DNA from 4 places in the Streptomyces sp. NPDC002788 genome. Region 4 is predicted to be linked to each of the others. Evidence: riboswitches for the same ligand, from Rfam matches in the RefSeq annotation. Region 4 holds a riboswitch; each other region holds the start of a gene.

What was found. A riboswitch is a leader RNA that binds a small molecule or an ion and turns the genes downstream of it on or off. The one in region 4 is predicted to bind cyclic di-AMP.
Region 1: linked by a shared signal. The riboswitch ahead of ACWD1U_RS21560 (NlpC/P60 family protein) and the one ahead of ACWD1U_RS29480 (transglycosylase SLT domain-containing protein) in region 4 are both predicted to bind cyclic di-AMP.
Region 2: linked by a shared signal. The riboswitch ahead of ACWD1U_RS03160 (M23 family metallopeptidase) and the one ahead of ACWD1U_RS29480 (transglycosylase SLT domain-containing protein) in region 4 are both predicted to bind cyclic di-AMP.
Region 3: linked by a shared signal. The riboswitch ahead of ACWD1U_RS27600 (transglycosylase family protein) and the one ahead of ACWD1U_RS29480 (transglycosylase SLT domain-containing protein) in region 4 are both predicted to bind cyclic di-AMP.

Annotation. Positions count from the first base shown of each region.
Region 1 covers NZ_JBSFVB010000011.1:151,876-157,398, forward strand. The annotation lists gene pcrA (DNA helicase PcrA) at 1-2,039, opposite strand, end outside; cyclic di-AMP (ydaO/yuaA leader) riboswitch at 2,355-2,527, shown strand; gene ACWD1U_RS21560 (NlpC/P60 family protein) at 2,536-3,705, shown strand; gene ACWD1U_RS21565 (SLAC1 family transporter) at 3,782-4,711, shown strand; gene ACWD1U_RS21570 (hypothetical protein) at 4,689-5,042, opposite strand; gene ACWD1U_RS21575 (NlpC/P60 family protein) at 5,465-5,523, shown strand, end outside.
Region 2 covers NZ_JBSFVB010000001.1:728,924-734,446, reverse strand. The annotation lists gene ACWD1U_RS03170 (M16 family metallopeptidase) at 1-1,130, shown strand, start outside; gene ACWD1U_RS03165 (M16 family metallopeptidase) at 1,127-2,515, shown strand; cyclic di-AMP (ydaO/yuaA leader) riboswitch at 2,719-2,883, shown strand; gene ACWD1U_RS03160 (M23 family metallopeptidase) at 2,896-3,663, shown strand; gene ACWD1U_RS03155 (GntR family transcriptional regulator) at 3,849-4,544, shown strand; gene ACWD1U_RS03150 (HPr family phosphocarrier protein) at 4,706-4,987, opposite strand; gene ACWD1U_RS03145 (bifunctional acetate--CoA ligase family protein/GNAT family N-acetyltransferase) at 5,165-5,523, shown strand, end outside.
Region 3 covers NZ_JBSFVB010000016.1:83,137-88,659, forward strand. The annotation lists gene ACWD1U_RS27585 (nucleoside triphosphate pyrophosphohydrolase) at 1-665, shown strand, start outside; gene ACWD1U_RS27590 (cytochrome P450 family protein) at 828-2,087, shown strand; gene ACWD1U_RS27595 (transglycosylase family protein) at 2,267-3,232, shown strand; cyclic di-AMP (ydaO/yuaA leader) riboswitch at 3,462-3,628, shown strand; gene ACWD1U_RS27600 (transglycosylase family protein) at 3,633-4,328, shown strand; gene eno (phosphopyruvate hydratase) at 4,594-5,523, shown strand, end outside.
Region 4 covers NZ_JBSFVB010000018.1:114,701-120,223, forward strand. The annotation lists gene ACWD1U_RS29465 (glycosyltransferase) at 1-573, opposite strand, end outside; gene ACWD1U_RS29470 (GNAT family N-acetyltransferase) at 594-1,664, opposite strand; gene ACWD1U_RS29475 (HAD family hydrolase) at 1,850-2,698, shown strand; gene ACWD1U_RS29480 (transglycosylase SLT domain-containing protein) at 2,662-3,450, opposite strand; cyclic di-AMP (ydaO/yuaA leader) riboswitch at 3,454-3,623, opposite strand; gene ACWD1U_RS29485 (polyprenyl synthetase family protein) at 4,135-5,145, shown strand; gene ACWD1U_RS29490 (LolA family protein) at 5,378-5,523, shown strand, end outside.

The DNA.
Region 1 (5,523 bases), on a different contig from region 4:
TGGCCGAGGGCGCGCATGTGCGGGAAGACGCCGTCCTCCATGCCGGTCAGGAAGACGACCGGGAACTCCAGGCCCTTGGCGGTGTGCAGGGTCATCAGCGTGATGACGCCGTCGCCGTCCTCCTCGTCGGGGATCTGGTCGGAGTCGGCGACCAGGGCGACCTGCTCGAGGAACTCGGACAGCGTGCCCCCCGGGGCGGCGGCCCCTGAGGTCTCCGCGCCCTCGCCGCGCTCCTGCTCGAACTCCATGGCGACGGCGGCGAGTTCCTGGAGGTTCTCGATCCGGGTCTCGTCCTGCGGGTCCGTGGAGGCCTGCAACTCGGCGAGGTACCCGGTGCGTTCCAGGATCGCCTCCAGCACGGTGGCCGGTCCGGCGCCGGACTCGACGATCGTACGGAGGTCCTCCATCAGCGTGTTGAACCGCTTGACGGCGTTGGTGGAGCGCGCGGCCATGCCGTACGCCTCGTCCACGCGCTTGAGCGCCTGCGAGAAGCTGATCTTCTCCCGCTGGGCCAGGGCGTCGATCATCGCCTCGGCGCGGTCGCCGATGCCCCGCTTGGGGACGTTGAGGATCCGGCGCAGCGGGACCGAGTCCTCGGGGTTGGCCAGCACGCGCAGGTAGGCCAGGACGTCCCGGACCTCCTTGCGCTCGTAGAAGCGGACGCCGCCGACGACCTTGTAGGGCAGGCCTACGCGGATGAAGATTTCTTCGAAGACACGGGACTGGGCGTTGGTGCGGTAGAAGACGGCGACGTCGCCGGCCTTCGCCTCACCCGCGTCCGTGAGGCGGTCTATCTCGTCGGCGACGAACTGCGCCTCGTCGTGCTCGGTGTCGGCGACATAGCCGGTGATCCGCGCGCCCTCGCCGGCGTTGGTCCACAGGTTCTTGGGGCGGCGGGACTCGTTGCGCTCGATGACCGCGTTGGCCGCGCTGAGGATGGTCTGGGTGGAGCGGTAGTTCTGCTCCAGCAGGATCGTCGTCGCGTCCGGGTAGTCCTCCTCGAACTGGAGGATGTTGCGGATCGTCGCGCCGCGGAAGGCGTAGATCGACTGGTCTGCGTCGCCCACCACGCACAGCTCGGCGGGCGGGACGTCGTCCGGGCCCGGCGGTACGTCGACGGGGTGCTCGGAGGTGCCGACGAGCTCCCGGACGAGGGCGTACTGGGCGTGGTTGGTGTCCTGGTACTCGTCCACCAGCACGTGCCGGAAGCGGCGGCGGTAGTGCTCGGCGACGTCCGGGAAGGCGCGCAGCAGGTTGACCGTCGTCATGATCAGGTCGTCGAAGTCGAGGGCGTTCGCCTCGCGCAGCCGCGACTGGTACATCGCGTAGGCCTGGGCGAGGGTCTTCTCGAAGCCGTCGGTGGCCTGGGCGGCGAAGTCCTCCTCGTCGATCAGCTCGTTCTTCAGGTTGCTGATCTTGGCGCTGAAGGACTTGGGCGGGAAGCGCTTGGGGTCGAGGTCCAGGTCGCGGCAGACCAGGGCCATCAGGCGCTTGGAGTCGGCGGCGTCGTAGATCGAGAAGGAGGATGTGAAGCCGAGTTTCTTGCTCTCCCGCCGCAGGATGCGGACGCACGCACTGTGGAACGTCATGACCCACATGGCGTTCGCCCGCGGGCCGACGAGCTGCTCGACGCGCTCCTTCATCTCACCGGCGGCCTTGTTGGTGAAGGTGATCGCGAGGATCTGGCCCGGGTGCACGCCCCGCTCGGCGAGCAGGTGGGCGATGCGGTGCGTGAGCACGCGGGTCTTGCCGGAGCCGGCGCCGGCCACGATGAGCAGCGGGGAGCCGGAGTGGACGACGGCGGCGCGCTGGTTGTCGTTCAGCCCCTCCAGGAGGGCGGCGGTGTCCACCACCGGGCGCGGGGCGCCGTCGCGGTAGTAGGCGTCCCGGTCCGGCGGCGCGTCGAACTTCCCGCCGAACAGATCGTCCGGAAGCGGCTCCGGAGCGTGATCGTCCTCGGGCGGCGGCGGGGGCTCGTCCGCGGGGCCGCGCTGGGCCTGGAGGTCCGCCAGGAAGCTGTCGTCAAAGAGGCTGCTCATCGCTCTCCGAGTCTAGGGCGCCCCACTGACAGCCCGCCGCCACCCCGGAGACATCACCCGCTCATGCGGGCCCCGCCGATCGGACGCCTGGCGCGTTATCACCCTCAAGAACCGCATGATCACGCCTCGCTACTCCCGCCGCAAATGCGGACGACTCGCAATCAACCCTCCGCGATTACTCACTCTCAGCAAGGCCCTGGACTGAGGTCACGAAAATGTATCGGGCATATCACCCACCAACCTTCACAAGGACCACACGAGTTGGCTACGGTGCGACCGGGCCGCATGACCCTCACCGGCGAACGTCGCCGGGCCGCGCGGCCTCCGCCGAGTCCGGCGTGCCGCAGCGGCAGCCGGAGCCGGGGACCCAACCGAGGACCTGGGGTGAATCGGCCCGGCTCCGCATCCGGAGAAGGCCGTAGGGCAACCCTTCCGAACCACCCGCCCGAACCCGACAGCTAACCCGGTAGGCGGACGATGGAAGGAGTCGCCTCCCTTGGCGTCGCACCGCAAGTCGCGTCCTACGGGTACGCGCGTGGCAGGCATACGGACCCCCGCCCTCGCAACGGCGGCCCTCACCTCCGTGGCCCTGCTGTCCCAGTCGGCCAACGCCGCCCCCGAGGCCGACGAGAAGCCCAGCCTGGAGGAAGTCGAGAAGAAGGTCGACGACCTGTACCGCCGGGCCGAGTCGGCGACCGACAAGTACAACGCGGCCAAGGAGAGGACCGCGAAGCAGCGCAAGCGCGTCGACACCCTCCTCGACGACGTCGCGCAGCGCGCCCAGAAGCTCAACGAGGCGCGGGACGAGCTGGGTTCCCTCGCCTCCGCCCAGTACCGCACCGGCGCCTCCGCCCCGGACACGGCGACGTTCCTGCTCGCGGACACCCCGCAGGACTACTTCGACCGGACCCAGCTGATGGACCGGATGACCGGCCGTCAGAAGGAAGCGGTCGACGACTACGTCACCCAGCAGTCCGAGACGATGAAGAAGCGTCAGGAGGCCACCGAGAGCCTTGAGGCGCTGACCGAGTCGCAGAGCGACCTGAAGACGGCCAAGGCGACCGTCCAGAGGAAGCTGGCCGACGCACGCGAGCTGATGTCGAAGCTGACCGCCGAGGAGAAGGCACGGCTCGCGGCGATCGAGAAGCAGAAGCAGGAGGAGGCCGCCCGCCAGGCCGCCGAGCTGGCCCGGCAGCAGGCCGCGCAGCACAAGGCGCAGGAGGAAACCACCCAGCAGCAGGGCAGCGACTCCGCGTCCGCGGGCTCCGGCTCGTCCTCCTCGATTGTCCCGGCCGACTCCTCGTACGCCACCAAGGCCGACAAGGCGCTCGCCTTCGCCCGCGCCCAGATCGGCAAGCCGTACGTCTGGGGCGCCGTCGGCCCCGGTTCCTACGACTGCTCCGGCCTCACGCAGGCCGCATGGAGGGCCGCGGGCGTGACCCTGCCCCGCACGACCTACGACCAGGTCGGCGCCGGCACCACGGTCCCGCTCTCCCAGGCCCAGCCCGGCGACCTGGTCTTCTTCTACGACGACCTCGCCCACGTCGGCATCTACATCGGCAACGGCATGATGATCCACGCCCCCAAGCCCGGCACCTATGTGCGCGAGGAGTCGGTCTACTACGACGGCGAGTCGGCGATCCACAGCGTGGTGCGGCCGGCCTGAGAGTCTCGTACGTTTTCGAGGGGCACGCGCGCGTGCCCCTCCCGTAACGCCCACGCCGCTCTCTAGCATCGGCGCTATGTCCGGTCCCTCCCCGTTTGCCACCTGGTGGGCGACGTATGCGCTGGCGACCGGCACCGTGTCGGTCGGTCTCGACTCGGCGGGGTACGGGATCCTCTCCCGCGTCGCCCTCGCCCTGGCCTGCGCGGCCTGGCCGGCGTCGGCCGCGAGCCTCGTCCAGCGGGCGCGCGGCGGGTGGAGAGCGGAGGTTCCGGCCGTGCTCACCACCGTGGCGGCGACCGCCGTGCTCGGCACCGGCTTCTCTGCGGCCGGAGCGCAGGCACCGGCCTGCGCCCTGCTGGTGCTCGCCGCACTGCCCTGGGCGGCGCTGCTCGCCGTGGAGGTCAGGGAGCGGCGCGGCACCGTGTTCCTGCGCTGTGTGGCCACCCAGGGCCTCGCCGTGCTCGCCGCCACGCTCGCCGCGGCCGAGTCGGCGGCCTGGCTCGCGCACGCGGCCCTGGTGCTGTTCTGGCTGGGCCTCGCGCTCTGCTGCTTCGCCCTGTTCCGCTTCCAGCCCCGGCAGGTGGAGGAGGGACGCGGGGACCAGTGGTTCGCGGCCGGCGCGCTCGCCGTCTCGGCGCTGGCCGGAGCGAAGCTCCTCGGCGCCGACAGCGCGCACCTGTACCTCTGGAACGAGGACGGCAGCAGTGCCCTGCGCACGACTACCGTCATCCTGCTCGTGCTCGCCCTGGTCTGCTGCGTCGCCCTGCTCGTCGCCGAGCTCTTCTGGCCCCGGCACCAGTACGACGTCCGGCGCTGGGCGACCGTGTTCTGCGTGGCCGTGACGGCGGCGGCGGCTCTCGCGACCGCCGCCGCGCTCGATGTCCCCTGGCTCGACGGCGCCGGGGAAGCACTGCTGTGGATCGCGGTGGCCGTGTGGCTCGGGTGCACGGCCTGGGCGGTCGCCGCCGCCCGGTCCGCCCGGGTCAGGTCCAGAGCACGGCGATGAAGATGTTCGCCGTGGTCAGCAGCCCCACCAGGCCGAAGAGGCCCTTGTCCACCTTCTCGTCGTCGCGTTTCACATAGACCAGGCCCAGGATCACGATCAGCAGCGCCAGCTTCACGCCGATCTTGATGTTGTTCACGGACTGGTCGTCGGCCTGGTTGAGGCCGACCAGGATCACACCGGTGACCAGCATCGTCAGCGCGCCGTGCAGCATCGCGGGGGTGTAGCGGGCGGTGCCCTCGCGCATCGCCTTCATCTGGGTGAGGAAGCCGCCCAGGAGCGAGGCGATGCCGATGATGTGGAGACCGACGAAGAGGTGGATGAGTACGTCCATGAGGCCGGAGCCTAATCAGGGCCTTCCAGGCCACCCGGCACCGGCCCACCGGTGCATATATGCGCCCCATAGCATCCGATCACCCTCATTCGCCCATGATTCGACACATCGGTCATCACGCTGAGTGAAGCCGATTGTGCCGAGGTGGGATCGCGGTCACATACGGTCACCACCAGTCCTCTCGGGACAGTTCCGCGCACCCGCCACCGGCCGGCCACCACTCGGTTTAGCGTCCTCCCCCAGGTGACCGGCTCCCCACCGCCGCCCGGGCCAGGGGCGGCAGTCGGGCACCACCGCCGAGAAGGTCCGGCGGCGGTCCGCTTCCCCTGTGCGGACCGTCGCCGGACGCGCGCAGGCCGCTGTCCGCTCCCCAGGCGGCCGTGCGCACTCACCGGCGGCCGAGGAAAGGACGTGGCCTCCAGTTGGCAGCGCACCGCAAGCCCCGACAGCGCTCGATGGGTGGCAGCAAGGCCCGTACGGC
Region 2 (5,523 bases), on a different contig from region 4:
TCGAGCTCGTCCAGGGCGCGGGTGGCTCGCTGAACGGCACGACCAGCTTCGAGCGGACCAACTACTTCGAGACCATGCCCGCCCACCAGCTGGAGCTCGCCCTCTGGCTGGAGGCCGACCGCATGGGCTCCCTGCTCACCGCCCTCGACGACGAGTCGATGGAGAACCAGCGCGACGTCGTCAAGAACGAGCGCCGCCAGCGATACGACAACGTCCCCTACGGCACCGCCTTCGAGAAGCTCACCGCCCTCGCCTACCCGGAGGGCCACCCCTACCACCACACCCCGATCGGCTCGATGGCCGACCTGGACGCGGCGACCCTGGAGGACGCGCGCGCGTTCTTCCGCACCTACTACGCGCCGAACAACGCCGTGCTGTCCGTGGTCGGCGACATCGACCCGGAGCAGACGCTGGCCTGGGTCGAGAGGTACTTCGGTTCCATCCCCGGTCACGACGGCAAGCCCGCGCCGCGTGACGGCTCGCTGCCGGAGACCATCGGCGAGCAGCTGCGTGAGGTCGTCGAGGAGGACGTCCCGGCGCGCGCCCTGATGGCCGCCTACCGGCTGCCGCAGGACGGCACGCGCGCGTGCGACGCGGCCGACCTGGCCCTCACCGTCCTCGGCGGCGGCGAGTCCTCCCGCCTCTACAACCGCCTGGTACGGCGCGACCGTACGGCCGTGGCGGCAGGCTTCGGCCTGCTGCGGCTCGCCGGGGCGCCCTCCCTGGGCTGGCTGGACGTGAAGACGTCCGGTGACGTCGAGGTGCCGGTCATCGAGGCCGCCATCGACGAGGAGCTCGCCCGGTTCGCCGAGGAGGGCCCCACCGCCGAGGAGATGGAGCGCGCCCAGGCCCAGTTGGAGCGCGAGTGGCTGGACCGCCTCGGCACGGTCGCGGGCCGCGCCGACGAACTGTGCCGGTACGCGGTGCTGTTCGGCGACCCGCAGCTCGCCCTGACGGCCGTCCAGCGCGTGCTGGAGGTCACGGCGGAGGAGGTCCAGGAGGTCGCCAAGGCCCGTCTGCGCCCGGACAACCGCGCGGTGCTCGTCTACGAGCCCGTCGCCGACGAGACCGACGATGCCGAGGACACCGCAGCCGCGGCCGGCGACGAGAACGAGGAGGCGGCCAAGTGACCGAGCTCACCACGATGGACTTCCACCCCCGGCCGCAGGCGGGCGAGGCCCGGCCCTGGGCCTTCCCGGCCCCCGAGCGCGGCACGCTCGGCAACGGACTGACACTGCTGCGCTGCCACCGCCCCGGCCAGCAGGTCGTCGCCGTGGAGGTGCTGCTGGACGCGCCCCTGGACGCCGAGCCGGCCGGCCTCGACGGCGTCGCCACGATCATGGCCCGGGCCTTCTCCGAGGGCACCGACAAGCACTCCGCCGAGGAGTTCGCCGCCGAGCTGGAGCGCGCCGGCGCCACCCTCGACGCGCACGCCGATCACCCCGGCGTCCGAATCAGCCTGGAGGTGCCGGCCTCCCGGCTCTCCAAGGGAGTCGGCCTGCTCGCCGACGCTCTCAGGGCGCCCGCGTTCGCGGACAGCGAGATCGAGCGGCTGGTCCGCAACCGCCTCGACGAGATCCCGCACGAGCTGGCCAACCCCTCGCGCCGCGCCGCCAAGGAGCTCTCCAAGGAGCTGTTCCCGGCGAGCTCGCGCATGTCGCGGCCACGGCAGGGCACCGAGGAGACGGTCGCCGCGATCGACTCCGCGGCCGTACGCGGCTTCTACGAGAAGCACGTCCGCCCCGCCACGGCCACCGCCGTGGTCGTCGGCGACCTCACCGGCATCGACCTCGATGCCCTGCTCGGCGACACGCTGGGCGCCTGGACGGGCTCCTCGGCCGAGCCGCGCCCGGTGCCGCCGGTGACCGCCGACGACACGGGCAGGGTCGTCATCGTGGACCGCCCGGGCGCCGTCCAGACGCAGCTGCTGATCGGCCGCATCGGCCCGGACCGGCACGACCGCGTGTGGCCCGCGCAGGTGCTCGGCACGTACTGCCTCGGTGGCACCCTCACCTCCCGCCTGGACCGCGTCCTGCGCGAGGAGAAGGGCTACACCTACGGGGTGCGCTCGTTCGCCCAGGTCCTCAGGTCCGCCCCGGACGGCACCGGTGCCTCGATGCTCGCCATCAGCGGTTCCGTGGACACCCCCAACACCGGCCCCGCGCTGCAGGACCTCTGGACGGTGCTGCGTACCCTCGCCGCCGAGGGCCTCACCGACGCCGAGCGGGACGTCGCCGTGCAGAACCTGGTCGGCGTGGCGCCTCTGAAGTACGAGACGGCGGCTGCCGTCGCGTCCACCCTGGCCGACCAGGTAGAGCAGCACCTGCCCGACGACTACCAGGCCACGCTGTACCGGCAGCTCGCCGCGACCGGCACCGTGGAGGCGACCGCGGCGGCCGTCAGCGCCTTCCCGGTGGACCGGCTGGTGACCGTCCTCGTGGGTGACGCGGCGCAGATCAAGGGCCCGGTCGAGGCCCTGGACATCGGCGAAGTCACGGTCGTCGCCGCCGAGTAGCGAGACGCGGGCGGCACGCGTACGGAGGGGCCCTGGTTGTCTCCTAAGGCACCAGGGCCCCTGTATGCCCGAATTGATACGGAGGTTGCCTGTCTGCCCTGTGGTATGCGCTACAAAAGCCGGGATTCGTTTGGGAATTGAAAGTGGACCCGTTTAGCGTCATCCGGGCTGTTCGTCAGGCAGTGCGCCGCACCCGCGGCACCGGACAGTCATCGCCGAGTCCCCGCACGGCGCGAGCCAGGGGAGCCGGGGACCCAACGCAGTCCCTGGGGTGAATCGGACGCCCGCGCGAACCGCGAGGGGGTCCGTAGGAGACCTTCCTGCTCCGAACCCGTCAGCTAACCCGGTAGGCGAGAGGGAAGGAAAGGACCAGCCACCACATGGCGTTCACACGCGCCACCGGGAAGCACCGTCGTCCCAGCCGGATCCAGCGCGGCACGGCCCGCGCGGCGGGCGTCGCGGCCCTCGCCACCACCGGCGTCCTCGGCACCGTGGCCGCCCCGGCCGCCTTCGCCGCCGAGCCCGCCCCGGAGCAGACCGGCCTCACCCCGGTCGTCACCATGGGCGACACCGTGGCCCAGCAGATCGACGCCCAGGCCGTCGCGCAGCAGCACGCGGCCGAGGAGGCCGCCGCCAAGAAGAAGGCCGAGGAGGCCGCCCGCAAGCGGGCCGAGGAGGCGGCCGAGAAGGCCCGCGAGGCCAAGGAGCGCGCCGCCCGCGAGGCCGAGCGCAAGCGTCTCAACAGCTTCCAGTCCCCCATCCCGGGCTCCTACGTCTCCACCGGTTACAAGTCGGGCGGCGCCATCTGGTCCTCCGGCAGCCACACCGGCATCGACTTCCACGCCGCCACCGGCACCTCCGTCCACGCGGTCGGCATGGGCACGGTCGTCGAGGCCGGCTGGGGCGGTTCCTACGGCAACCAGGTCGTGATCAAGATGAACGACGGGACGTACACCCAGTACGGCCACCTGTCGTCCATCGGCGTCTCGGTGGGCCAGCGGGTCACCCCGGGTCAGCAGATCGGCCTGTCCGGCGCGACCGGCAACGTCACCGGCCCGCATCTGCACTTCGAGGCCCGCACGAGTCCTGAGTACGGCTCCGACATGGACCCCGTCGCCTACCTCCGCTCGCACGGCGTGGACGTCTGACGGCACCTTTCGCTGTTCCCGAGGCCCCGGCTCCCCGAGCCGGGGCCTTTCGGTTCCCGGCGGCCCGCTGTCCAAAAAATATCCCTGGATTCCGGCCTGCCGTCGGAAATTCGGGCTCATTGCAATAGAGTCACGGAACACGCGTCACTCGTCGGCGTTTCACGGGGATTAAGCGGAGGTCGGTCATGCGTATTCCCGCGCACTCGGTGTGCACGGCCATCCGGGACGACATCGTCGCGGGTGTCCACGCACGCGGCAGCCGGCTCACCGAGGAACTCCTCGCACGCCGCTACGGCGTCTCGCGCGTACCGGTCCGGGAGGCCCTGCGCACCCTGGAGGCCGAGGGCTTCGTGGTGACCCGGCGGCACGCGGGCGCGTGCGTGGCCGAACCCACCGAGCAGGAGGCGTCCGACCTGCTGGAGATGCGCATGCTGCTGGAGCCGCTCGGCGCCGCGCGGGCCGCCCAGCGCCGCACCGAGGCCCATCTCAAGGTCCTGCGCGGTCTGGTCCGGATGGGTCAGGAGCGCGCCCGCCGGGGCAACAGCGACGACCTGCGCTCCCTGGGTGGCTGGTTCCACGAGACGCTCGCACAGGCCTCCGGCAGCCCCGCGCTGACCTCGATGCTCACGCAGCTCCGCCACAAGATCCTCTGGATGTACGCCGTCGATCCACCGGCGAGCCCGGTGGAGTCCTGGAGCGAGCACGGAGCGATCGTGGACGCGGTGGCGCGCGGGGACGGCGAGCGCGCGCGGGCGGTCACGGCGCTGCACGCCGAGCGCGCGACGGCCGCGCACCGCCTGCGGTTCGGCTCCGCCGGGGAGCGCACCGAGCGTGTGAGGAACTCGCAACATGCCGTAAACACGTCGAGTCTGCGGCATTAACACGAGAGCCGTATACAAAGAGCAGGAAATTGCGGGGGGCTATTTCTGCTGTCGTCATTTCGCGGGAGAGAAATTAGCCGCGTGGCGAGGAAATGGCGAAGGGCTCGCCCGATGAATTCGGACGAGCCCTCCCGTGTGCGCCGGAGCCGGCGCGAATGGACTCAGACGGTCTCGGGCAGTTCCTCGAGACCCTCGGAGACCAGCTTGGCCAGTCGGTCCAGGGCGGCGTCCGCGCCCTCGGCGTCGGAGGCGAGGACGATCTCCTCGCCGCCCTGGGCGCCCAGGCCCAGAACGGCCAGCATGGAGGCCGCGTTGACGGGGTTGCCGTCAGCCTTGGCGATCGTCACCGGGACGCCTGCGGCCGTGGCGGCTCGGACGAAGATGGAGGCGGGGCGGGCGTGGAGGCCCTCGGCCCAGCCGACGTTGACGCGGCGCTCAGCCATGTGTTGCTGCCCTTCGGTGTTCAGGGTTGTCTAGACCAGTTTCCCATACGTGAAGCCCACCCGGAGCGGTCCTGTCGTTCCACTCCGGGGTGCCGTCGGATCGCGGCCTCGACCCGACTGACGCCCTCCACAGACTGCCTCGCGCCGTTGTCAGGCGCTAGCCGTACTCTGGGGCCCATGCAGACCTCGCCGGACCGGCACGAGTATCCCGCCCACTGGGAGGCCGACGTGGTGCTGCGCGACGGTGGCACCGCGCGCATCCGGCCCATCACCGTCGATGACGCCGATCGCCTCGTCAGCTTCTACGAGCAGGTCTCCGACGAGTCGAAGTACTACCGCTTCTTCGCGCCGTACCCTCGCCTGTCCGCCAAGGACGTCCACCGCTTCACGCACCACGACTTTGTGGACCGGGTGGGACTCGCGGCCACGGTCGGCGGCGAGTTCATCGCCACCGTACGCTACGACCGGATCGGCGCGGACGGAACGCCCGCGTCCGCACCGGCCGACCAGGCCGAGGTCGCCTTCCTGGTCCAGGA
Region 3 (5,523 bases), on a different contig from region 4:
CCATGCCCGAGCTGGAGCTGCTCCCCGCCTCCTACGACCTGCCGGGCGCTCGCCTCCTCGACCTCGTCCAGGTCATGGACCGCATCCGCGCCGAATGCCCCTGGTCGTCCCGGCAGACGCACAAGGGCCTGGCGAAGTACGGCATCGAGGAGGCGTACGAACTCGTCGAGGCGATCGAGGAGGGCGACCGCGACGAGCTGCGCGAGGAGCTCGGTGACGTCCTCCTCCAAGTCGTCTTCCACGCCCGGATCGCCGAGGACGACCTGGAGGCGCCCTTCTCCATCGACGACGTGGCCGGCGGCATCGTCGACAAGCTCATCCACCGCCACCCGCACGTCTTCGGCGACGAGACGGCCACGACCCCCGAGGAGGTCAAGGCCCACTGGCTGCGCACCAAGGCGGTCGAGAAGCAGCGCACCTCCGTCACCGAGGGCATACCCCTGGGCCAGCCCGGCCTGGCCCTCGCCGCCAAGCTGGCCTCCCGGGCCCGCACGGCCGCCCTCGACGTACCCCTCCCGCCCGTCGAGGGGATCGGCTACGACCTCCTGGCCCTCGCGGTCCGCGCCGAGGCCGAGGGCGTCGACCCGGAGGCGGCCCTGCGGGCAGCGGCCCGCGCGTACCGGGACGCGATCAGGGAGGCCGAAGGCGGAGAGCGACGGCCGTGAGGCCGGGCCCGGCGGGCCGCTCAGGGGTCCATGCACTGTGCCCGCCCGGGTCGCGCGGCCTTGGCACCGCGCCTCCCGTTGCCGAAGCGCCCAGGTAGCTCACAGCCCCTGCCGCTGACAGCGGCGACCACCGCCCCACCGGCCGCTGCGTAGGGTCGTGGCATGCAACATGAAGTGCCCGGGGCGCCCGAACTGTTCTCGTGGGAATTCGCCACCGACCCCTACCCCGCCTACGCCTGGCTCCGTGAGCACGCCCCCGTGCACAGGACGCGGCTTCCCAGCGGTGTGGAGGCCTGGCTGGTCACGCGATACGCGGACGCCAAGCAGACACTCGCCGACAACCGGCTCTCCAAGAACCCGGCGCATCACGACGAACCCGCGCACGCCAAGGGCAGGACCGGGATCCCCGGTGAGCGCAAGGCGGAGCTGATGACGCATCTGCTCAACATCGACCCGCCGGACCACACCCGGTTGCGGCGGCTCGTGTCCAAGGCGTTCACGCCCCGCCGGGTCGCCGAGTTCGCGCCACGGGTGCAGGAGCTCACCGACGGGCTCATCGACAAGTTCGCGGAGCAGGGGTCCGCCGACCTGATCCACGAGTTCGCCTTCCCGCTCCCCATCTACGCCATCTGCGACCTGCTCGGCGTCCCCCGCGAGGACCAGGACGACTTCCGCGACTGGGCGGGCATGATGATCCGTCACCAGGGCGGGCCCCGCGGCGGCGTCGCACGGTCCGTGAAGAAGATGCGCGGTTACCTCGCCGACCTCATCCACCGCAAGCGGGAGGCGCTGCCCGCCGAACCCGCCCCCGGCGAGGACCTCATCTCCGGCCTCATCCGCGCCTTCGACCACGGTGAGCACCTCACCGAGAACGAGGCGGCGGCCATGGCGTTCATCCTGCTGTTCGCCGGGTTCGAGACCACCGTGAACCTCATCGGCAACGGCACCTACGCCCTGCTCACCCACCCCGGGCAGCGCGCCCGGCTCCAGGCCTCCCTCGCCGCCGGGGAGACCGGCCTCCTGGCCACCGGCGTCGAGGAACTCCTCCGCTACGACGGCCCCGTCGAGCTCGCCACCTGGCGCTTCGCCACGCAGCCGCTCACCATCGGCGGGCAGCGCATCGAGGCCGGCGACCCGGTCCTGGTCGTCCTGGCCGCGGCGGACCGGGACCCGGAGCGGTTCGCCGACCCGGACGTGCTGGACCTCTCCCGCCGCGACAACCAGCACCTCGGGTACGGCCACGGCATCCACTACTGCCTCGGTGCTCCGCTCGCCCGCCTGGAGGGCCGGGCCGCGCTCGCCACCCTCCTCACCCGCCTCCCGGACCTGCGGCTCGCGGCGGACCCGGCCGAGCTGAGATGGCGCGGCGGCCTCATCATGCGCGGGCTGCGCACCCTGCCCGTCGAGTTCACACCGGCGTGACGGCCGCCATGACCAGCGAGTGAATCGGCCAAACATGACACGCCGTCATGTCTGTGATCTTCACGTGATCTGCGCGGCATGAACTTGTGACAAGTGATCGTGTGCCGATACGTTCACCCATCAACGCGGCCCGGGACTCGTGCCGCGTTGATCACTGCTGTCTCGCGAAAGGTCTCCGTATGCTCTCCGGGAACGGTCGGCACCGTCGCCCCCGCCAGGCTCCGGCTCTCCTCGTCGCGGCCGGAGTGACCGGCTCCGCCATCGCGATCCCGCTCCTCGGGGCCTCCGGTGCCAGCGCGGCCGACGGCACCACCTGGGACCGGGTCGCGGACTGCGAGACCGGCGGCGCCTGGAGCCAGAACAGCGGCAACGGTTACTTCGGCGGCCTCGCGCTGTCCCAGGAGGACTGGGAGAACCACGGGGGCCTCGACTACGCCGCGAGCGCCGACCTGGCAAGCCGTTCCCAGCAGATAGCCGTGGCCGAGAGAATCCTCGCCGACCAGGGGGTCGGCGCCTGGCGCACCTGCGGACTGCTCTCCGGTCTCCAGCAGGGCTCGAAGTCGGACACCTCTGAATCATCCGACTCGTCCACGCCGACCGACTCGCCCGGATTGCTCGACTCCTCCGAGTCGTCGCCGTCGCCCTCTCCGTCGGCATCCACGTCTTCCGACGCCCGGTCGACCGAGCAGGGTGAAACCGACAAGTCCGGCAAGTCGCTCGAATTCAAGAGCTCCGCGCCGCAGGACCAAGACGCTGAAAGCTCCCCCTCGGCCACCCCCGAGAGTGACAAGTCGGGCAACTCGCGGCAGAGCAGCGACTCCTCGGCCCTGACCGACATCGGCTCCGGCCGCCACCGCGGACCCAGCGCCGACGGGGACTCCGCGACCGGGGACAGCCGCATGGGCCGTACGGGCGACTCCGCGGGCCGGCACGCCTCGCGCGGCGACGGCGTCTCCCGTGCGCTCTCGGACGGCTCCTACACCGTCCGCCCCGGCGACAGCCTCTGGTCCATCGCCGACTCCCTTGACCTCCGCGGCGGATGGCGCGTGCTGTACGCCGGGAACGAGGAGGCCGTCGGCTCCGACCCCGACCTCATCCGCCCCGGTCAGACGCTCACGACAAGGGTCGAAGCGGACGAGGAGTAGCCGTTCGGGCAGTGCGGAAACGAGGGCGGAAGTCGCCCCGAAACCGTGCGAGTTCACGTCACCATTCGCGGTGAATGTCCCGTATAAGTGCGGTGAGAGATAGATCTCAGAAGCCCTGATCGTCTTTGAAATTCCGGCGATCGCGTGTCTACGGTCGTGATCGCTCGTCACCGCGAGCCCCGGCTGCCGCAACGCCGAATCCTGCCAGCGGCCGCACGGGAACAGTCGTCGCGTCAAAGCGCCGTAGGCAGGAGCGGGGGACCCAAGGTAGGCGCCCGACCGGCCAGTTGCGCCGGAAGGGCTAGGGGTGAAGCCGCGTCCCGTGAGGGACGTGGCCGGGCAACTCGACCGGCCCGAACCCGACAGCTCACCTCGCAGGCGTCGGTGAGGGGATCCATTCATGCTGTTTTCCGGCAAGAGCAAGCACCGTCGTCCGTCCAAGGCCACCCGTGCCATCGCCGTCGCCGGTGTCGCCTCCGCCGCCGTCGCCGCGCCGCTGATGGCGGCCGGCAACGCCTCCGCCGCCACCGCCTCCGAGTGGGACGCCGTCGCCCAGTGCGAGTCCGGCGGCAACTGGTCCATCAACACCGGCAACGGCTACTACGGCGGTCTGCAGTTCTCCGCCTCCACCTGGTCCGGCTACGGCGGCACCAAGTACGCCTCCACCGCCGACCAGGCCACCAAGGCCCAGCAGATCGAGATCGCCGAGAAGGTCCTCGCCAGCCAGGGCAAGGGTGCCTGGCCGGTCTGCGGCAAGGGCCTGTCGAGTGCCGGCTACACCGGTGGCGGCTCCTCGAGCGACTCGGGCAGCTCCTCGCAGCAGAACCAGCAGAGCACCGAGACCCGCCAGACGGAGCAGCAGCCGGCCTCCCGTTCCGAGGAGCGCCCGGCCGCCAAGCAGACCGTCACCACGCCGACCGGCAAGAAGGTCAAGAAGGGCGACGGCGAGTACAAGGTCGTCAAGGGTGACACCCTCAGCACCATCGCCACGGAGAAGAAGGTCAAGGGTGGCTGGGAGAAGCTCTACGAGTTGAACAAGGACATCGTCGACGACGCCGACCTCATCTACCCGGGCCAGCAGCTGCACCTGAAGTAAGCAGCGGCCCGCCCCCGTCCTCACGGGCTCCCCGCCCCGGTGCGTCCTCCCCCGTACGCACCGGGGCGGGGTTCTTTCCGCCGGTCTTTGCGATACGGCTTTGTTCCGTTCGGAAACAATTTACTCTCGGTTCTGTCCATGGGGTGGGCGACGCGGTGGCCGATCGCCCGGAGCCGGTTAGGCTCATGTCGCGAGCCACCGAGGCCCGCGCCTCGCCGGGTCCACGTGACCCGCGTATCCGCGTCACATGAAGAAGGAGATGCTCGTGCCGTCCATCGACGTCGTCGTAGCCCGGGAAATCCTGGACTCCCGAGGCAACCCCACGGTCGAGGTCGAGGTCGGCCTCGACGACGGCAGCACCGGCCGTGCCGCCGTCCCGTCCGGCGCCTCCACGGGCGCCTTCGAGGCCATCGAGCTCCGCGACGGCGACTCGAACCGCTACCTCGGCAAGGGTGTGGAGAAGGCCGTCCTCGCGGTCATCGAGCAGATCGGCCCGGAGCTGGTCGGCTACGACGCCACCGAGCAGCGCCTGATCGACCAGGCCATGTTCGACCTGGACGCCACCGACAACAAGGGCTCCCTCGGCGCCAACGCCATCCTCGGCGTCTCCCTCGCCGTCGCCCACGCCGCCTCCGAGGCCAGCGACCTGCCGCTCTTCCGCTACCTGGGCGGCCCGAACGCGCACCTGCTGCCGGTGCCGATGATGAACATCCTGAACGGCGGCTCGCACGCCGACTCCAACGTGGACATCCAGGAGTTCATGATCGCGCCGATCGGCGCGGAGTCCTTCTCCGAGGCCCTGCGCTGGGGCGCCGAGGTCTACCACACGCTGAAGAAGGTCCTGAAGAGCAAGGGCCTGGCCACCGGCCTCGGCGACGAGGGCGGCTTCGCCCCGAACCTCGGCTCCAACCGAGAGGCCCTCGACCTCATCCTCGAGGCGATCAACGAGGCCGGCTACACCCCCGGCGAGCAGATCGCCCTGGCGCTCGACGTCGCCGCCTCCGAGTTCTACAAGGACGGCGTCTACACCTTCGAGGGCAAGAACCGCTCGGCCGCCGAGATGACCGAGTACTACGCGGAGCTCGTCGACGCGTACCCGCTCGTCTCCATCGAGGACCCGCTGTTCGAGGACGACTGGGAGGGCTGGAAGACCATCACCGACAAGCTCGGTGACAAGGTCCAGCTCGTCGGCGAC
Region 4 (5,523 bases):
CTCTCCGCGCACGGCGGCCAGCCCCGCGTTGTGCGCGCCTGCGAGCCCCGGAACCGGCTCGCACACGTAGCGCACGCGCTCGGCGTACTTCCGCTCGATCAGCTCCCGCGTCTCGCTCGTCACGGGCGCGTTGTCGACGACGACGATCTCGAACCGCGGATGGTCCTGCGCCAGCAGCGAGTCCAGCGCCCGGGCCAGCTGCCCGGCCCGCTCCCGGGTGGCCACCACGACACTCGTGTACGGCAGTTCACCGGGTGCGTCGGGTGCGTCGGGTGCGTCGGGTGCGTCGGGTGCGTCGGGTGCGTCGGCGAGGGCCGGCGCACACTCCGCCCGCGCCCGACTCGCCAGCACGGCCTTCGCGTCCGCCCCCTCTGGTACCCGCCCCAGCAGCGTACCCACGGGCCGGCCGCCCCTCCTGACCAGCACGAACACCTCGCCGGGCGCCACCGGCGGACTCCCCGGACCCGGTCTGAGCACCGCCTCCTCACCGTCGAGGTCCAGCTCGGCGACCTGTACCGCCCCGATGTCCAGGAACCGCCGTATCTCCTCCTGCGCACGTGCCGATCGAGACATGCGCCCTCCCCCCACTCGTGTCAGGTACGGCGCAGCCGGGCCGCGCCCTTCAGGGTCCGCGCGGCCAGCGACGCGAGCCGCGGCCGGCTGCGGACGAAACTGTGTGCGCGGCGCGCCGGCTCGCGGCTCAGGCAGTGCAGCGCCGCACCCGCCCCCGGGCGCGTCACCGCGCCCTCGTACACGGGCAGTTCGCCCGTCTTCAGCGCGTCCTTGTACTCGGCGGTGCCCCGCCCCAGATCGAGCATGCCGATGCCGTCGGCGGCCGCTGCCTCGGCCATGCGCAGGTGCAGCACCAGACCCGGCGAGAACTTCGCGAACTCCGGGTCGTACGCCGGGAACCAGCAGGCCAGGACGGAGGCCGAGCGCAGCCCGAAGTGCGCGGCGACCGGCCGCTCGCCGGCGTACAGCACGGACAGCGTGCCGCTGCACTCCGGTGCCCTGGTCCTGGCCAGCTGCCCGACGAGCCGGGTGATCCACTCCTGGGCGAACCGGTCCCGGCGACCCGTCCTGCGGTACTGCGCCGACTTCCACTCCATGAGCGTGCGCAGTGCGGCCGGGTCGCGTTCGTCGAACACGAATCGCAGGTCGCCGGCCTGCCGGCCCAGCCTGCGTTCCTTGGCCAGCGTCGTCTTGAGGAACTTCGGCGACTGGGCGCGCAGCACCGACTCGTACGTCTCGTAGCCCTTCTGCACGTCGATGACGAACGTGGCGTGCTCCTCGGCCGCGTACCGGACGAACAGCCGCTGCCCGGCCTCCAGATTGTCGAAGACGAAGCTCGACACCGAGCAGGCACGCAGCAGTTCGCCGGTCTCCAGCACCAGGCCCGGCCGCAGGATCGCGCCCTGCGCGTCCGAGACGCCGAGCCCGATCGCCCGGCCCTGGCCCAACGGGCCCCGCTCATGGGGCAGGAAGCCGACCGGCTCCAGTCCGTCGTAGACCACCGCGACCCGGGCCCGCGGCCTCACCCGGCCGACGGCCTCGGTGAACTCCGGTTCCATGAAAGGGTTGCGCGGTGCCGCCGAGGCGGCGCGCAGTGCGCGCCAGCGCTCCCTTTCCCCCTCGCCGAGCTCACCGGGCCCAGCCACGCGAATGCGCCCACTGCTCAACCTGACCCCCCGATCAAGTCCCCCCTGGACACATGGAAGGTACCGCCCGAGACGGCCCGACGGGTAGGTAGCGGAGCATGTTGTTGCCAACTGGTGCAGAGGCCTTCAACCGGGCAATCGGCGTCGGCCGCCGGTGAAACGACGGGGCGCGCTGTCCGTATTCTCTGATCATGGCCGCACCCCTCGCATATTCACTCATCGCCACCGACCTGGACGGGACGCTGCTGCGCGGCGACGACACCCTCTCCGACCGGTCTCTCGCCGCGCTCGCGCGGGTGGCGGGCGCCGGCGCCCAGCACCTGGTGGTGACGGGCCGGCCGGCACCGAGAGTGCGGCCGCTGCTGGACGACCTCCGGTGCACGGGACTCGCGGTGTGCGGTCAGGGCGCGCAGGTGTACGACGCCGGCGCGGACCGGCTGCTGTGGTCCATCACCTTGGACCGGGAGCTGGCGGAGACCGCCCTCGGCAAGATCGAGGCCGAGGTGGGGCAGGTGTACGCGGCGGTCGACCAGGACGGGGTCGACGGGCTCACGCTGATCGAACCGGGCTACCTCATGCCGCACCCGACCCTGCCCGCCGTACGCGTCGACCGGCGCGACCAGCTGTGGGGCGAGCCCATCAGCAAGGTGTTGCTGCGCCACCCCTACCTGTCCGACGACGAGTTGGCGGCGACGGCCCGCTCGGTGGTCGGCTCGCTGGCCACGGTGACGATGTCCGGTCCCGGCACGGTCGAACTCCAGCCGTGCGGTGTCACCAAGGCGACGGGCCTGGCGCTGGCCGCCGAGCACCTGGGGCTGCGGCCGGCGGACACCATCGCCTTCGGTGACATGCCCAATGACATCCCGATGTTCGACTGGGCCGCCCACGCCGTCGCGATGGCCAACGCCCATCCCGAACTCAAGGCCGTGGCCGACGAGGTCACCCTGTCGAACGAGGACGACGGCATCGCCGTCGTCCTCGAGCGACTGCTGGACGGGGCGGCTCAGTACGGGCCGTTGACGTTGTCGATCGAGCCGTAGCGGTCGGCCGCGTAGTTGCAGGCCGCCGTGATGTTGGCGACCGGGTCGTACGGGTCGAAGGGGGTGCCGGGCACGTGGTACGCGGCGAAGGTCGGGTCGATGACCTGGAGCAGACCCTTGGACGGGGTGCCCTTGGCGGCGTTGGAGTCCCAGTTGTTGATCGCCAGGGGGTTGCCGGACGACTCGCGCATGATGTTGCGGTAGATGCCGTCGTACGACCCCGGGATCCCGTTCCGCGCCATGATGTCCAGCGACTCGCGGATCCAGCCGTCGAGGTTGTCGGCGTAGGTCTTGGCGGAGGCGGGGGTGGCCTGGGTGACGCCCCCGGCGGGCTTCGCGGCCGGCTTGGCGGGGGCGGACGACTTCGACTTGGTCGCCTTCTTCTCCGTGACGGCCGCCTTCGTCGTCTTCACCTTCAGCTCGAGGCCCGGGTGGATCAGCTTCGGGTTGTCGCCGACGGCGGCGCGGTTGTCCTTGTAGAGCTGCTTCCAGCCGCCCGATACGTCGTACTTGTCCGCGATGCCGTAGAGCGAGTCGCCCTTGGCCACGGTGTACGTGAGGGACTTGGCGGGCTGGGCCGCCTGCGGCACGGACTGTGCGACGGTGGCGGGCGCGCTCTGGGGCTCGACGGCGCTCGCGTGCGTCGCACCGAGGAGCGGGAGGGTCAGTGCCGCTCCGCCGGTGCCGACGGCGACGACACCACGGGTGAGCGGGTTCCTTCTGGGGTGACGGTGCTTACCTCGTCCGGGCATGGCGATGTTCCTCTCCGGCGCCTGCGAGGTGAGCTGTCGGGTTCGGGCCGGGAGGTGCCCGGCCGCGTACGGCGCTGTATGCCGTGCGCGGCTTCACCCCGAGCCGTGCCGCTGTGCGGACCGGCGACTTACCTGGGTCCCCCGCTCCTGCCCTGCGTGAGTGAGTCGGTTGATGTGGGGTGTCCGGGCGGTGGCAGGATTCGGCGTCCGCCGGACAGGGCGGGAACGTATGCGAGAGCACATGTCGGGAACAAGCACCGAAGTCACATATGACGCTTGTTGACCTTGGTCGGGGGGAATGGGCCGCTTGATCCTTTGCGGAAGGGAAGGCTCAACTCGCATGGGCGGGAAGGGGGTACGGGCGGATGCCGGGGTGGCGTGCGAAACGTCGGGCGTGATTCAACTCACTGATCACGAATCTCTGGGGCAATGTCCGCCTATAGGAATTCGCTTATCCATCAAGGCAAATCGTGCATAGTCCGTTACTTCCTGGTAAGTCGATAAATGTCTGCTCTTATGAGCTGATCGAAAACATGGCGCTCCTGATCGGATACCACCCGGCCTGTAACCACGGGCGCTGACAGTGATCGAAACGTGACCGGATACGCTGACTCGAGTGAGGGCAGCGACCTATCGACAATCCGCGTAATCATCCGGCAGACACCAGCAGACAGGAGACCCCTCGTGACCGACGTCGGGCCGTTCGGGCTGAGCGTGCGGGACCAGGCTCTGGAAGCCGATGTCCAGGCCGGACTGACGGCTGTCGAGGAAGGCTTGCTCGAGGCCACCAAGAGTGAGGTGCCCTTCATCACGGAGGCCGCCCAGCATCTGGTGCGGGCCGGCGGCAAGCGGTTCCGGCCGCTGCTCGTGATGCTCTCCGCCCAGTTCGGTGACCGGCACGCCCCCGGGATCGTGCCCTCTGCCGTCGTCGTGGAGCTGACCCACCTCGCCACGCTGTACCACGACGACGTGATGGACGAGGCCGCCGTGCGCCGCGGCGTCGCGAGCGCGAACGCCCGCTGGGGCAACTCCGTCGCGGTCCTCACCGGCGACTTCCTCTTCGCCCGCGCCTCGCACATCCTGGCCGACCTCGGCCCGGAGGCCGTGCGGGTGCAGGCGGAGGCGTTCGAGCGACTGGTGACCGGTCAGATCCTGGAGACGGCCGGGCCGCAGGACGGCCGCGACCCCGTCGAGCACTACCTGGACGTGCTGGGCGGCAAGACCGGCTCGCTGGTCGCCGTGTCGTGCCGGTTCGGCGCGATGATGTCCGGCGCCGACGACACGGTCGTGGACGTGCTGACCCAGTACGGCGAGCGGCTCGGCGTCGCCTTCCAGCTCGCGGACGACGTCCTGGACATCGCCTCCGACTCCCACGAGTCCGGCAAGACCCCCGGCACCGACCTGCGCGAGGGCATCCCCACGCTGCCGGTGCTGCGGCTGCGCGAGCGGGCGGCCCGGCTCGGCCTCGCCGAGGACGTCGCCCTGTGCGAGCTGCTGGACTCCGACCTCACCGACGACGCCCGGCACGCCGAGGCCCTGCGCCTGCTGCGGGCCCACCCGGCGCTGGAGCAGGCCCGGCGGGACACCGTCCGCTACGCCCAGGACGCCCGCTCGGCGCTGGCGCCCCTGCCGGAGTGCGCCGCCAGGACGGCGCTGCTGGAGCTGTGTGACGCGGTGGTGCACCGGGCCGGCTGAGCACGTCCTGCCCGCACGACCCCTACGGGTCGGGGGAGAAGCCGCCCCTCCGTGTCATACCCCAGCAGTACGCGGAGTTGAGTCCGGGGTCTGACGTATCTCCCTGGCCGATTTGGTCAGATGGAAACCACGGAAAACACCACTCCTCACCTGTTCGGGTGAGAATGGCGGCTCAGGGACGAGTGCGTGGACGACACGGACAGCCGCCGCCGACCACGGAGGTAGGGCACACATGGCACCGTACGCATCCGACGACAGCACGACCGGCGGGGAGGGCGACGAGCAGCGCTCCGGGCGGCGCAAAGCCGCGCGGTACATCGTCCCGGTCACGGTCATGGGGGTGGCGGCCGCGACGATCGGCCTGGTCCCCGCACTGGC